Linked DNA regions of Teredinibacter turnerae T7901. The main gene of each other region encodes a partner of the protein of the gene in region 2 in a complex. Links are inferred from orthologs where the notes say so. Each region holds a gene or a part of one and is shown on either strand. Other genes may lie near its edges.

Region 1 (4,016 bases), 2.2 Mb from region 2 along the record:
AGGCGGATAACGTCTGCATCCGGGCCGATAAAAACGAAACCGCTTTTTTGCACACGCTCAGCGAAATCAGCATTTTCTGCCAGAAAACCGTAGCCGGGATGCACCGCAACGGCGTCGGTGACTTCCATGGCTGCAATAATAGCGGGGACGTTAAGGTAGCTGTCTGATGACGCGTTGGGGCCGATACATACAGATTCGTCCGCCAGGCGCACATGTTTTAGATCGCGGTCTGCTTTGGAGTAGACCGCCACAGTTGGGATATCGAGTTCGCGACAGGCGCGCAGGATGCGCAGTGCAATCTCGCCCCGGTTGGCAATGAGGACTTTGTTAAACATGATGGCTACCCCGCTCTTAGTTAATGACGAGCAGAGGTTGGTCGTACTCTACAGGCTCTCCATCTTCCACCAGAATCGCTTCCACCACACCGGATTTATCGGCTTCTATCTGGTTCATCATCTTCATCGCTTCAACGATGCACACTACATCGCCAGCTTTTACAGACTGACCGACTTCGACAAACGCCGAAGCACCGGGGCTTGGCGAACGGTAGAAGGTGCCAACCATAGGGGACACCACTTTGTGGCCTGCCACTTCCGGGGCTTTTTCTTCACTCGGAGCGGGCGCAGCGGCCACGGGGGCTGGTGCAGGTGCCGCGGCAACCGGCGCAGGTTGAAATACTGTTTGCATGGGAGCGGCGGCTGAGCGCGCACCACCACGGCTGATGCGAACAGATTCTTCGCCTTCTTTAATTTCCAGTTCTTCGACGTTGGATTCCTCCAACAATTCGATCAGTTTTTTGATTTTGCGAATGTCCATTGTGTCCTCTCAGTAGCTGTGTGCTGTGACTAGGTCTGTGTTTTGTTGTTGCGGGAGGAATGTCGGCACTCCTCCGGTACGATATTCAGCTGTGTTTTTGTTCGGGCTTGTTTTTATCCAGATAATTGAATGCCGCTTGCAGCGCGAGCTCATAGCTCTGTGAGCCAAATCCGCAGACCACTCCGACCGCGATGTCGGAAAAATAGGAGTGGTGACGAAAGGCTTCACGGCTGAATACATTCGATAAGTGGCATTCAACAAAAGGGATACCGACGCCTGCAAGCGCATCGCGCAGGGCGACACTGGTGTGCGTAAACGCAGCGGGGTTGATCACGATAAAGTTAACGCCTTCCCTGCGTGCGTCGTGGATTCGGTCTATCAACTCGTATTCGGCGTTGCTTTGCAGAAAATGCAGATGATGGCCCCGCTCAAGGCAAAGCGTCATAAGCTTCTGGTCGATATCTGCAAGGGTTTCTCGCCCGTAGATTTCGGGTTCCCGGGTACCTAGTAAGTTAAGGTTTGGCCCGTGAAGCACCAGAATAGTAGCCATGAAAATTCCTGTGCCTTAAGAAAGTTTTTAACGACTTAGCTTAAGAAAAATGAGGTTAAAAGCGCAGAAATGTCTCGACTTGCGTGTAAAAACGCTGTTTCGAGATGTCTGGAGGGGATTGTGCCTAATTTGGCGGCTGATGTCTATGGGTGATTGCCGTTTTGCTGACAATCACCGCATTTTGCTTCAATATTCCCGACGTTCATGAAATTAGTGGTTGTTATATGATCGAAGTCGGTTTGGATAGCGCTGGTGTTTTTTTACTCCACCGCGCGATCGATTGCGTTGATTACGGCTTTTGGCGTGAGTAATTGTGGCAGGATCTCAGCGTCGCCGCCACCTGCAGGGAACATTAAGTACAGAGGAATCCCGCTGCGGTTAAACTCAGCCAATAGTGCTTCGATTTCGGGGTTGGCATTTGTCCAGTCTCCAATCAGCAGGTTAACGTCTTTATCTAATGCGTGATTGAAGAAATCCTGTGAACTGAAAGCGACCCGTTCGTTCACTTTGCAAGTGATACACCAATCTGCCGTCAGGTTCACAAATACCGGTTCGCCCTGTTCACGCAATTCATTGAGTCGCTCCATGGAAAAGGTCTGCCACTTGTCGTAGGTCCCGGAACTCGTGGCCTTGTAGTCGGTAAGATGCCAACTGAAGTGCGCAACCGCGAGCAGGCTCACCAACACAAGGCCGCGATTGATCCAGCGTAAGATCGTCGATCTTGGTTCGAACTGCGTCAACCATAGGGCAAAGTAGAGGAATAGGGCGCCTAGCAGCGCCATAGCGGTGCCCGTCACCCCACTTTGGTTACCCAGTACCCAGAGAAGCCATACGCAGGTTGCCAGCAGCGGAAAGGCGAGTACTTGTTTCAGTACATCCATCCAGGGCCCGGGAGAGGGTAAATAACGCGCAAGCGCGGGGCTGTAACTTAGCGCAAGGAAGGGGAGCGCCATGCCGAAACCGAGGCAGGCGAAGACCAAAAGCGCGAGGGGGGCTGGCTGCGTAAGGGCAACGCCGAGCGCTGTGGCCATAAACGGTGCGGTACAGGGGCTGGCGACCACGGCCGCAAGTACGCCGGTAAAAAAGGATGCGCCGAGTCCATCACCGGTGGTCAGTCCCTGGCCTGCCCCCATCAAGCTGGTGCCGAAATGGAATGCGCCAAACAGGCTCAGTCCCATCACTAAAAACAGGTATACGAGAATCACAACAAAAAGGGGCTGTTGCAGCTGAAATCCCCAGCCGAGCGCTTCGCCGGTGTGTCGGGCTACCAGAATAATACTCGCTGCGATTAAAAACGAGATCACCACGCCAAGGGTGTAGGCCCAGCCGTGCAGATGCTGCTTGCCATCCTGGTGATTATTGGAGGCAAAGCTAAGTGCTTTCAGGGAAAGGACCGGGAATACGCAAGGCATCAGGTTAAGAATGAGTCCGCCAAGCAAAGCACCAAGCAAAATTAACGGGTTAAAGGGTTGCGATGGTGAAGCTGGTGTTTGCTCTTGAGCCGAAGGCTTCTGTGTTACAGCTGTGCTCGCGCTGGACTCTATGGTCGACTCCGGTGTCTCAACAACAATGCCGTCAGTATCCACCTGGAAGTACTGTTTGCGCGGTGGGTAGCAGAGGCCTGCATCAGCACACCCTTGTGAAACCAGTAGTAATTCGTAGGGAGGCTTGATAGAGGGCGGAGCACTTTTGAAGGTGGTATTGTCGTAATACACCTCGAGCTCTTTTTGATAGTAATCGTCGTACTTGCGTAGGCCAGGGGCGAATTGCAGCTCGAGCTCTTCGCGCTGCTCAGTGTTGTAGGCTTCCATTTTGAAGCGGTGTTGGTACAGGTAGTAACCTGGCGCGATGGTCCAGTCTGTTTCCAGGCTGTTATTGTGGAGTTCGACATTCGCCTGATACGCCTGGTCCACGCTCAGGAAGTCATCATTGTTGCTGCTCGCACCAAAATTGTAGGTATCGCCGTATGCCTGAAAAGCGACGAATAATAAGCTCAGTGAGAGAAAATAGCGCAGGGAAAATTGCGTTGCCGCGGAGGCTTTGAAAAAATAGCGAGTCATAGTATTACGGCTTGTGTGTTATGTTGCGTCAAATTGACGGGGTCTAGTGCCTACTTATCAACCGTAGCTCAGAGACCTCCGCGGCTAAGCGGAGTTCATTCTAAGTGAAACCCAGGCCTACATTGGCGTCATAATTCACAGATTAGTTTAGGGGTTTTCCACAATGCGGGCGCCTAGCGCTTTAATTTTTAGTGTTGGACTGGCGGCAGCCATCGTCGTTTTGAGTGGTTGCGGGGCTTCCGTTGTCGTGAAGGAGACCCCACTTCCACCGTCAGAGTCTGTACCTGTGGCCAGGACCGCAAAGCAGGTTTTGGTGGAAAATCTGTTAGTTCAGGCTGAGCAAGCGTTTCGCAAGGGTCACCTGACCGAGCCTGCGCACAACAATGCTTATGATCGATTTCAATCGGTACTTCTCCTCGATCCTGCCAATTCTGAAGCGCGGGCGGGTTTGCAGGCGATGGTTATCCAGTTTGCCGAAGGTGTTCGGCAGGCGTTGGCTCGCAGCCGGACCCGCGAAGCGGGCGTGCTGCTACGTGAAGCGGAGGCGTATTTTCCGGAGCACCAGCTGCTAGCCGACCTGCGCCGGGAAA
Region 2 (5,776 bases):
AATTGATCGACAAACCCTGACGACTGGAGCATTTGCTCCAACGCGCTTAAATGGGTATTAAGCAAGTTAACTTGCCTGCTGCGTTCGTCGCGGTGCACGCTTGTAAAAACCTGAACGCCAAGCGCCCGGCATTGACCGACCACCTCACCGAGCTTGAGGTAATCACGCCAGTTGGACCAAGTGTCCAGATATCGCTGCGAATTTGCCAAACCGTGATGGCGCGCAATCGATTCGAACAATTCGATCAACGCGACTATTAATCGTGAGTGCTGGCTGAAACTGTCCTCTGGTCGCAACTCGCGGCCGCGAGCAGACAGGCTGGCCCAATGTCGAGTGATACCTTGCCAGTCTTCGTTGTCGGCAAGCCACTCGTCGAGACCACTCATGTGGCGCATATCGATCACCACCTGATGACGCAGAATGTCGAGCTGCTGCAACGAAGAACTGATTCCCGCATGTCGCGCAATGCTCTGGCCGCGGTGCTGTTGTATGTGAGTAAGCAGCACTCTTCCTGCCTGCAGGAGCTGAATCCCCAATAATAAACGGCGGCGACGCTGGTCTCGCATACTGAAAACCAGTGTTAGAAAAGACAACGCCAGTACCGATCCTATCAATATGGCGGCAAATAGAAATGACTCAAACATGGTGGCTCCGCAGCTCGATCCTCAAGCATTGGGCAAAAATTGTTCCACTAACGCGCGACCGAAAGAGTATCAGTGGGCACGGCGAAAAATCAGGGGAGGGATAGGAAGGCAGTCACTCTGCCTTCCTAAAGTTGGTTTTAGTTTAGCCTGAAATGTTTTCGCGGATAAACAATTGAACCTGAGACAGATCATCTGCAATTACCTGATACCGCTCTTCGCGAGTGAACAGGTCCTGCATATGAAACGGGAGCGCAGGGTCCGAGGTCTGCCCTGCTTGTTTTACTGCTTCTGGGAACTTCGCCGGATGGGCAGTTGCTAGGCAAACCATGGGCGTACTGTTATTGCGACGCGTCTGACGCGCCGCCTGCACGCCAATCGCAGTGTGCGGGTCGAGCAGATATTCGGTCGACTCAAATACAGATCGAATCACATCGACTGTTTCATCATCGCCTACGCGATAACTGCTGAACAAAGCACGAGCCTCAGCCAGCACCGCATCATCCAACACCATGGAGCCTTCAGATTTAAATGTTTCCATCAAAGCGCCGATTTTGTTGCCGTCTCTACCGTGCAAATCGAACAACATACGTTCAAAGTTACTGGAAACCATGATATCCATACTAGGCGACAGCGAGTGCACCAAAGCTTGCTTCGAGTGATCGTTCTCACTGATACAGCGATGAAGAATGTCGTTGCTGTTGGTGGCAATAACCAGCTGCTCGATTGGCAGGCCCATACGCTTGGCAAGATAACCCGCGAATATATCGCCGAAATTTCCCGTAGGTACAGAAAAAGACACAGGCCGATGAGGCGCGCCCAATGCCAGGCCAGCGTAAAAGTAGTAAACAATTTGCGCCATGATGCGCGCCCAGTTGATGGAGTTTACCGCGACCAGCTGGCGCCCTTCAGGTAAAAACGATTGATCCGCAAAACTGGCCTTCACCATGTTCTGGCAATCGTCAAAGTTGCCCTGCAAGGCAATATTGTGCACGTTGTCTTCAAGCACCGTGGTCATTTGACGACGCTGCACATCCGACACTTTTTGATAGGGGTGAAGGATAAAAATATCCACATTCTCGCAATCACGGCAACCTTCGATTGCTGCAGACCCGGTATCGCCGGAGGTGGCACCCATAATTACGACTTTCTGATCCCGTTTTTTCAGCACGTAATCAAGCAGGTGCCCCAAAAACTGCAGTGCGAAGTCTTTGAATGCCAGAGTAGGCCCTTGGAACAGCTCTAGCACCCACTCGTTGTGCCCGGTTTGCACCAAAGGTGCGATCGCCTCATGACGAAAGCCCTTGTCTGCACTGGTTTTGTATGATGCGGCGATGAGCCTTTTTAGGTCGGCTTCAGGTATTTCGCCCTCTACAAACGGACTGATAATTTTTAATGCAAGTGCTTCGTAGCTGAGGCCCGCCCACGAGGCGATCTCTTCCTGCGAGAACTCCGGTAGCGTTTCTGGAACGTAAAGGCCGCCGTCGGTCGCCAGCCCGGTTAAAACCACATCTTCAAAATTGAGCGCAGGAGCCTGCCCACGCGTGCTGATATATTTCACCTGACAATCCTTATTTTAATGATTCAACTCGGATACGAACGACATTCCCCTGAATGGGTGACAGACTTTCAATTTGCTCAATCGCCTTGTTCACTTGCTTCTCTATTGTGCGATTGGTCAGCAGGATAACGGAAACATGCTCTTGCCCTTCTTTGGGCTCTTTTTGAATCAACGCTTCGATGCTGATGCCGGCTTCGCTAAAGATCTGTGTCACGCGTGACAAAACACCTGGCTGGTCCAGTGCAGAAAGCCGCAGGTAGTAAGCCGACTCGATCTCTTCAATCGGTAAGATGGTGTAGTCGTGCAGGTGATCTTCGCCGTACCCTAAATGAGGCACCGCAGTTGCGTCCTCGCTAACGTAACTGGAGTTAACCATGCGGCTAACATGCACGATATCTGAAATAACGGCGGAAGCTGTTGGCTCTGCACCGGCACCAGCACCGTAGTATAGGGTTGGCCCCACTGCGTCACCCTTAACAACCACCGCATTCATAACCCCATTCACATTGGCGAGCAGCCGCGACTGCGGGATCATCGTTGGGTGTACCCGCAACTCAATGCCCTTACCCGGCAGCCGGCGGGTAATGCCTAAATGTTTGATGCGATAGCCGAGTTCGTCTGCGTAAGCCACGTCCTCCGGCCGAATTTGGCTGATTCCCTCAGTAAAGACTTTGTCGAATTGCAACGGCATACCGAAGGCAATCGAGGCGAGGATCACTAGTTTGTGCGCAGCATCGATACCTTCTACGTCAAACGTCGGGTCGGCTTCCGCGTAGCCTAACGCCTGCGCTTCTTTAAGCACATCATCGAACTGGCGTCCTTTGTCGCGCATTTCGGTCAAAATGAAATTACCTGTGCCATTGATAATGCCCGCCAACCACTCAACCTTGTTTGCTGCGAGACCTTCGCGCAGAGAGCGAATGATAGGAATACCACCGGCAACCGCGGCTTCATAGGAGATAGTGACGTTATTACTTACCGCTTCGGCGAACAGCTCATTGCCGTACTCAGCAATAAGCGCCTTGTTCGCGGTTACCACATGCTTGCCATTGCGAACGGCCTGGAGTACCAGGTCTTTGGCGACCGTGGTGCCACCAATCAGCTCCACAAGAATGTCGACATTGGGGTCATTTACAACAGCGAAAATATCGTTGCTCACGGTTACGCCAGTCAAATCGCAATCCTCTCGGGTGCGACGTGCGCCAATATGGGTAATTTTAATCTCGCGTCCTGCTTTGGCGTTAATATCTTTGTTGTTCCGCGTCAGAACGTTAAACGTCCCACTGCCAACTGTACCCAGGCCACATATGCCGACATTTACCGGTTTCAAAGCATTATCCTCAATGAATAGCGTGGAGCACTCTGCCCCTCTAAAAAAGAAACGCAACCTTACTGACGCGAAGATAGCCTGTCAATGCGCCGCAACAAGCGTTTCCAGACTATTTCCAATGCCTTCCAGGCACAAAAAAGGGGCCTTATCGGCCCCTTAATGAACTCATACAGGATTATTAGCTGCCGCTTGTTACACCAATGCGCTCAGCCAGGTTTTTGGCAGGCATATAACCAGGGATCAGCACGCCAGAATCCAGAACTATGGCGGGGGTACCCGTAACGCCCATTTGCTGGCCCAACTCGTATTCGCTGGCGACCGGGTTGCCTTCACATACGTTCATAGCAATATCCTCACGGTTCTTCAGCGCAGTCAACGCTTTGCGAGGATCGTCAGCACACCAGGCTGAAGCGATTTTTTGATAGGACATAGAATTAAGTCCAGCGCGGGGATATGCCAGATAACGCACTTCAATGCCCATATCGTTCAACGCAGGCACTTCACGATGCAGCTTCTGACAATAGCCACAATCCACGTCAGTGAATACGGAAATACTGGCCTTTACCTCTCCTTTAGGCGAGAAAACAATGGCATCATCTTTATTAACGGTAGCCAGAAGGTCCTTGCGCAGCCCTGTCATGGACTCGTCGGTCACATTAACAATTTTTTTGCCATCAAGGTGCAGCATTTGGCCATCAATGAAGTACTGGCCGTTCTCCTCCATGTAAATAATCCCTTTGCCCATGATCTGGACTTCATACATGCCAGGAATAACCGATGGTTGAATTTTACGAATGCGCAGATTTTCGTTCGCCACCATCAGGCTCTTACGGATATTTTCTTCCGCCTGAGTAGCAGATACTTGCGTTGCAGAAGCTGCAGGTGCCGGGTCTTTGGCAGATGCTTGGCTGCTCTCTGCTTCGCTTTTGCACGATATCAGTCCTGCCAGAGATAAACCCAGCAGGGCCACCATGGTTCGTGAGAAATATGGGGTTAAAGTGTTCATACAGTCCTCTTAAATCGTTTCGTCGTTATTATTCTTGTCGAAGGGTCACGCCGGGCTACTAACAAAAGGCCGAAGTTGTGTTGTTGGAACCTCGAAGTCTACCATGGTTCCATTGCTAGCCGTCTATGCTAACAAGTTTCCTCAGGGGGGGAGAATCTGTGCTGCAGAGCGAGAAGTAACGCACACAAAAAAGGCGGCCAATGGCCGCCTTCGATAAACTTAGTTGAGCTTCTCTTTGATTCGAGCAGCCTTACCGGTCAGTTCACGCAAGTAGTACAACTTAGCCTGACGCACATCGCCGCGACGCTTCACAGTGATGCTCTCAACCTGCTTGCTGTGGGTCTGGAAAGTACGCTCAACACCAACACCGTGAGAAATTTTACGCACAGTGAAAGCGGAGTTCAGGCCGCGGTTGCGAATACCGATTACAACGCCTTCATATGCCTGCAAGCGCTCGCGGTTACCTTCAGTTACCTTCACTTGAACAACCACGGTATCACCGGGGCTGAACTCTGGAAGCTCTTGCTTGAGCTGCTCGTTTTCCAGCTCCTGGATAATTTTGTTCTTAGAACTCATGGTGTGCTCCTGATTTCTGTGTAGCCTCGCGGCTAGAAAAGGTTAATTCAATTAACGCCGTTGTGCTGACTGATAAACTCGTCTAGGAGCTTCTGCTCAAGCTCGGTCAACGCCAGCGCCTCTAGTAAATCCGGCCTTCGCAGCCAGGTTCGCCCAAGCGACTGCTGCAAACGCCAAAGTTCAATTCTTTTATGATCCCCACTCATCAACACAGCGGGAACCTCATCCTCACCCACTTTTTCCGGGCGGGTGTAGTGCGGGCAATCCAATAAACCCGTCTCGAACGAGTCCTGCTGAGCAGAAAGCTCGTCACCGAGCGCACCAGGCAATTTGCGGATTAAAGCATCCAACAGCACCATTGCCGGCAATTCACCACCGCTCAGCACATAGTCGCCAATCGAGAGCTCTTCATCGACATAACGCTGGATAAAACGTTCATCAATGCCCTCATAGCGGCCGGCGACCAAAATAAGGTTTTGCTGGCAAGACTCTGTGTCAGCGTTCGCAAGCTCATCGACCTTGGCTTTGCCCAGCCGCTGCCCCTGTGGAGACAGATATATCACCCATGCTTGCTCTCTACGCACATTGAGACGCTCGCAAGCATGCTCAACTGCCAGCGCCAGAGGGCCAACGCGCATTACCATTCCTGGGCCACCGCCATA

The links. The genes of interacting proteins can lie anywhere in the genome.
Region 1: the proteins of TERTU_RS05170 (region 2) and TERTU_RS13640 are in contact, whole or in part, in a crystal structure (PDB 1JZD), measured with the Escherichia coli proteins. The link is inferred for Teredinibacter turnerae T7901 from one-to-one orthologs.

What each region holds. Positions count from the first base shown.
Region 1 is NC_012997.1:3,434,842-3,438,857, reverse strand. Bases 1,027-4,016 are described here. They hold TERTU_RS13640 (protein-disulfide reductase DsbD family protein), read right to left. Parts: upstream 3,427-4,016; coding sequence 1,627-3,426; downstream 1,027-1,626. Other genes in these bases: TERTU_RS13635 (N-acetylglucosaminyltransferase), read left to right, coding at 3,740-4,016; aroQ (type II 3-dehydroquinate dehydratase), read right to left, coding at 1,027-1,366. Outside these bases: accC (acetyl-CoA carboxylase biotin carboxylase subunit), read right to left, coding at 1-335; accB (acetyl-CoA carboxylase biotin carboxyl carrier protein), read right to left, coding at 352-816; more of aroQ, read right to left, coding at 902-1,026. UniProt on the Escherichia coli protein: Required to facilitate the formation of correct disulfide bonds in some periplasmic proteins and for the assembly of the periplasmic c-type cytochromes.
Region 2 is NC_012997.1:1,214,348-1,220,123, reverse strand. Bases 2,625-5,565 are described here. They hold TERTU_RS05170 (DsbC family protein), read right to left. Parts: upstream 4,539-5,565; coding sequence 3,711-4,538; downstream 2,625-3,710. Other genes in these bases: trmD (tRNA (guanosine(37)-N1)-methyltransferase TrmD), read right to left, coding at 5,162-5,565; rplS (50S ribosomal protein L19), read right to left, coding at 4,758-5,114; TERTU_RS05175 (homoserine dehydrogenase), read right to left, coding at 2,625-3,532. Also shown: TERTU_RS05185 (hypothetical protein), read right to left, coding at 1-644; thrC (threonine synthase), read right to left, coding at 787-2,202; more of TERTU_RS05175, read right to left, coding at 2,213-2,624; more of trmD, read right to left, coding at 5,566-5,776. UniProt on the Escherichia coli protein: Acts as a disulfide isomerase, interacting with incorrectly folded proteins to correct non-native disulfide bonds.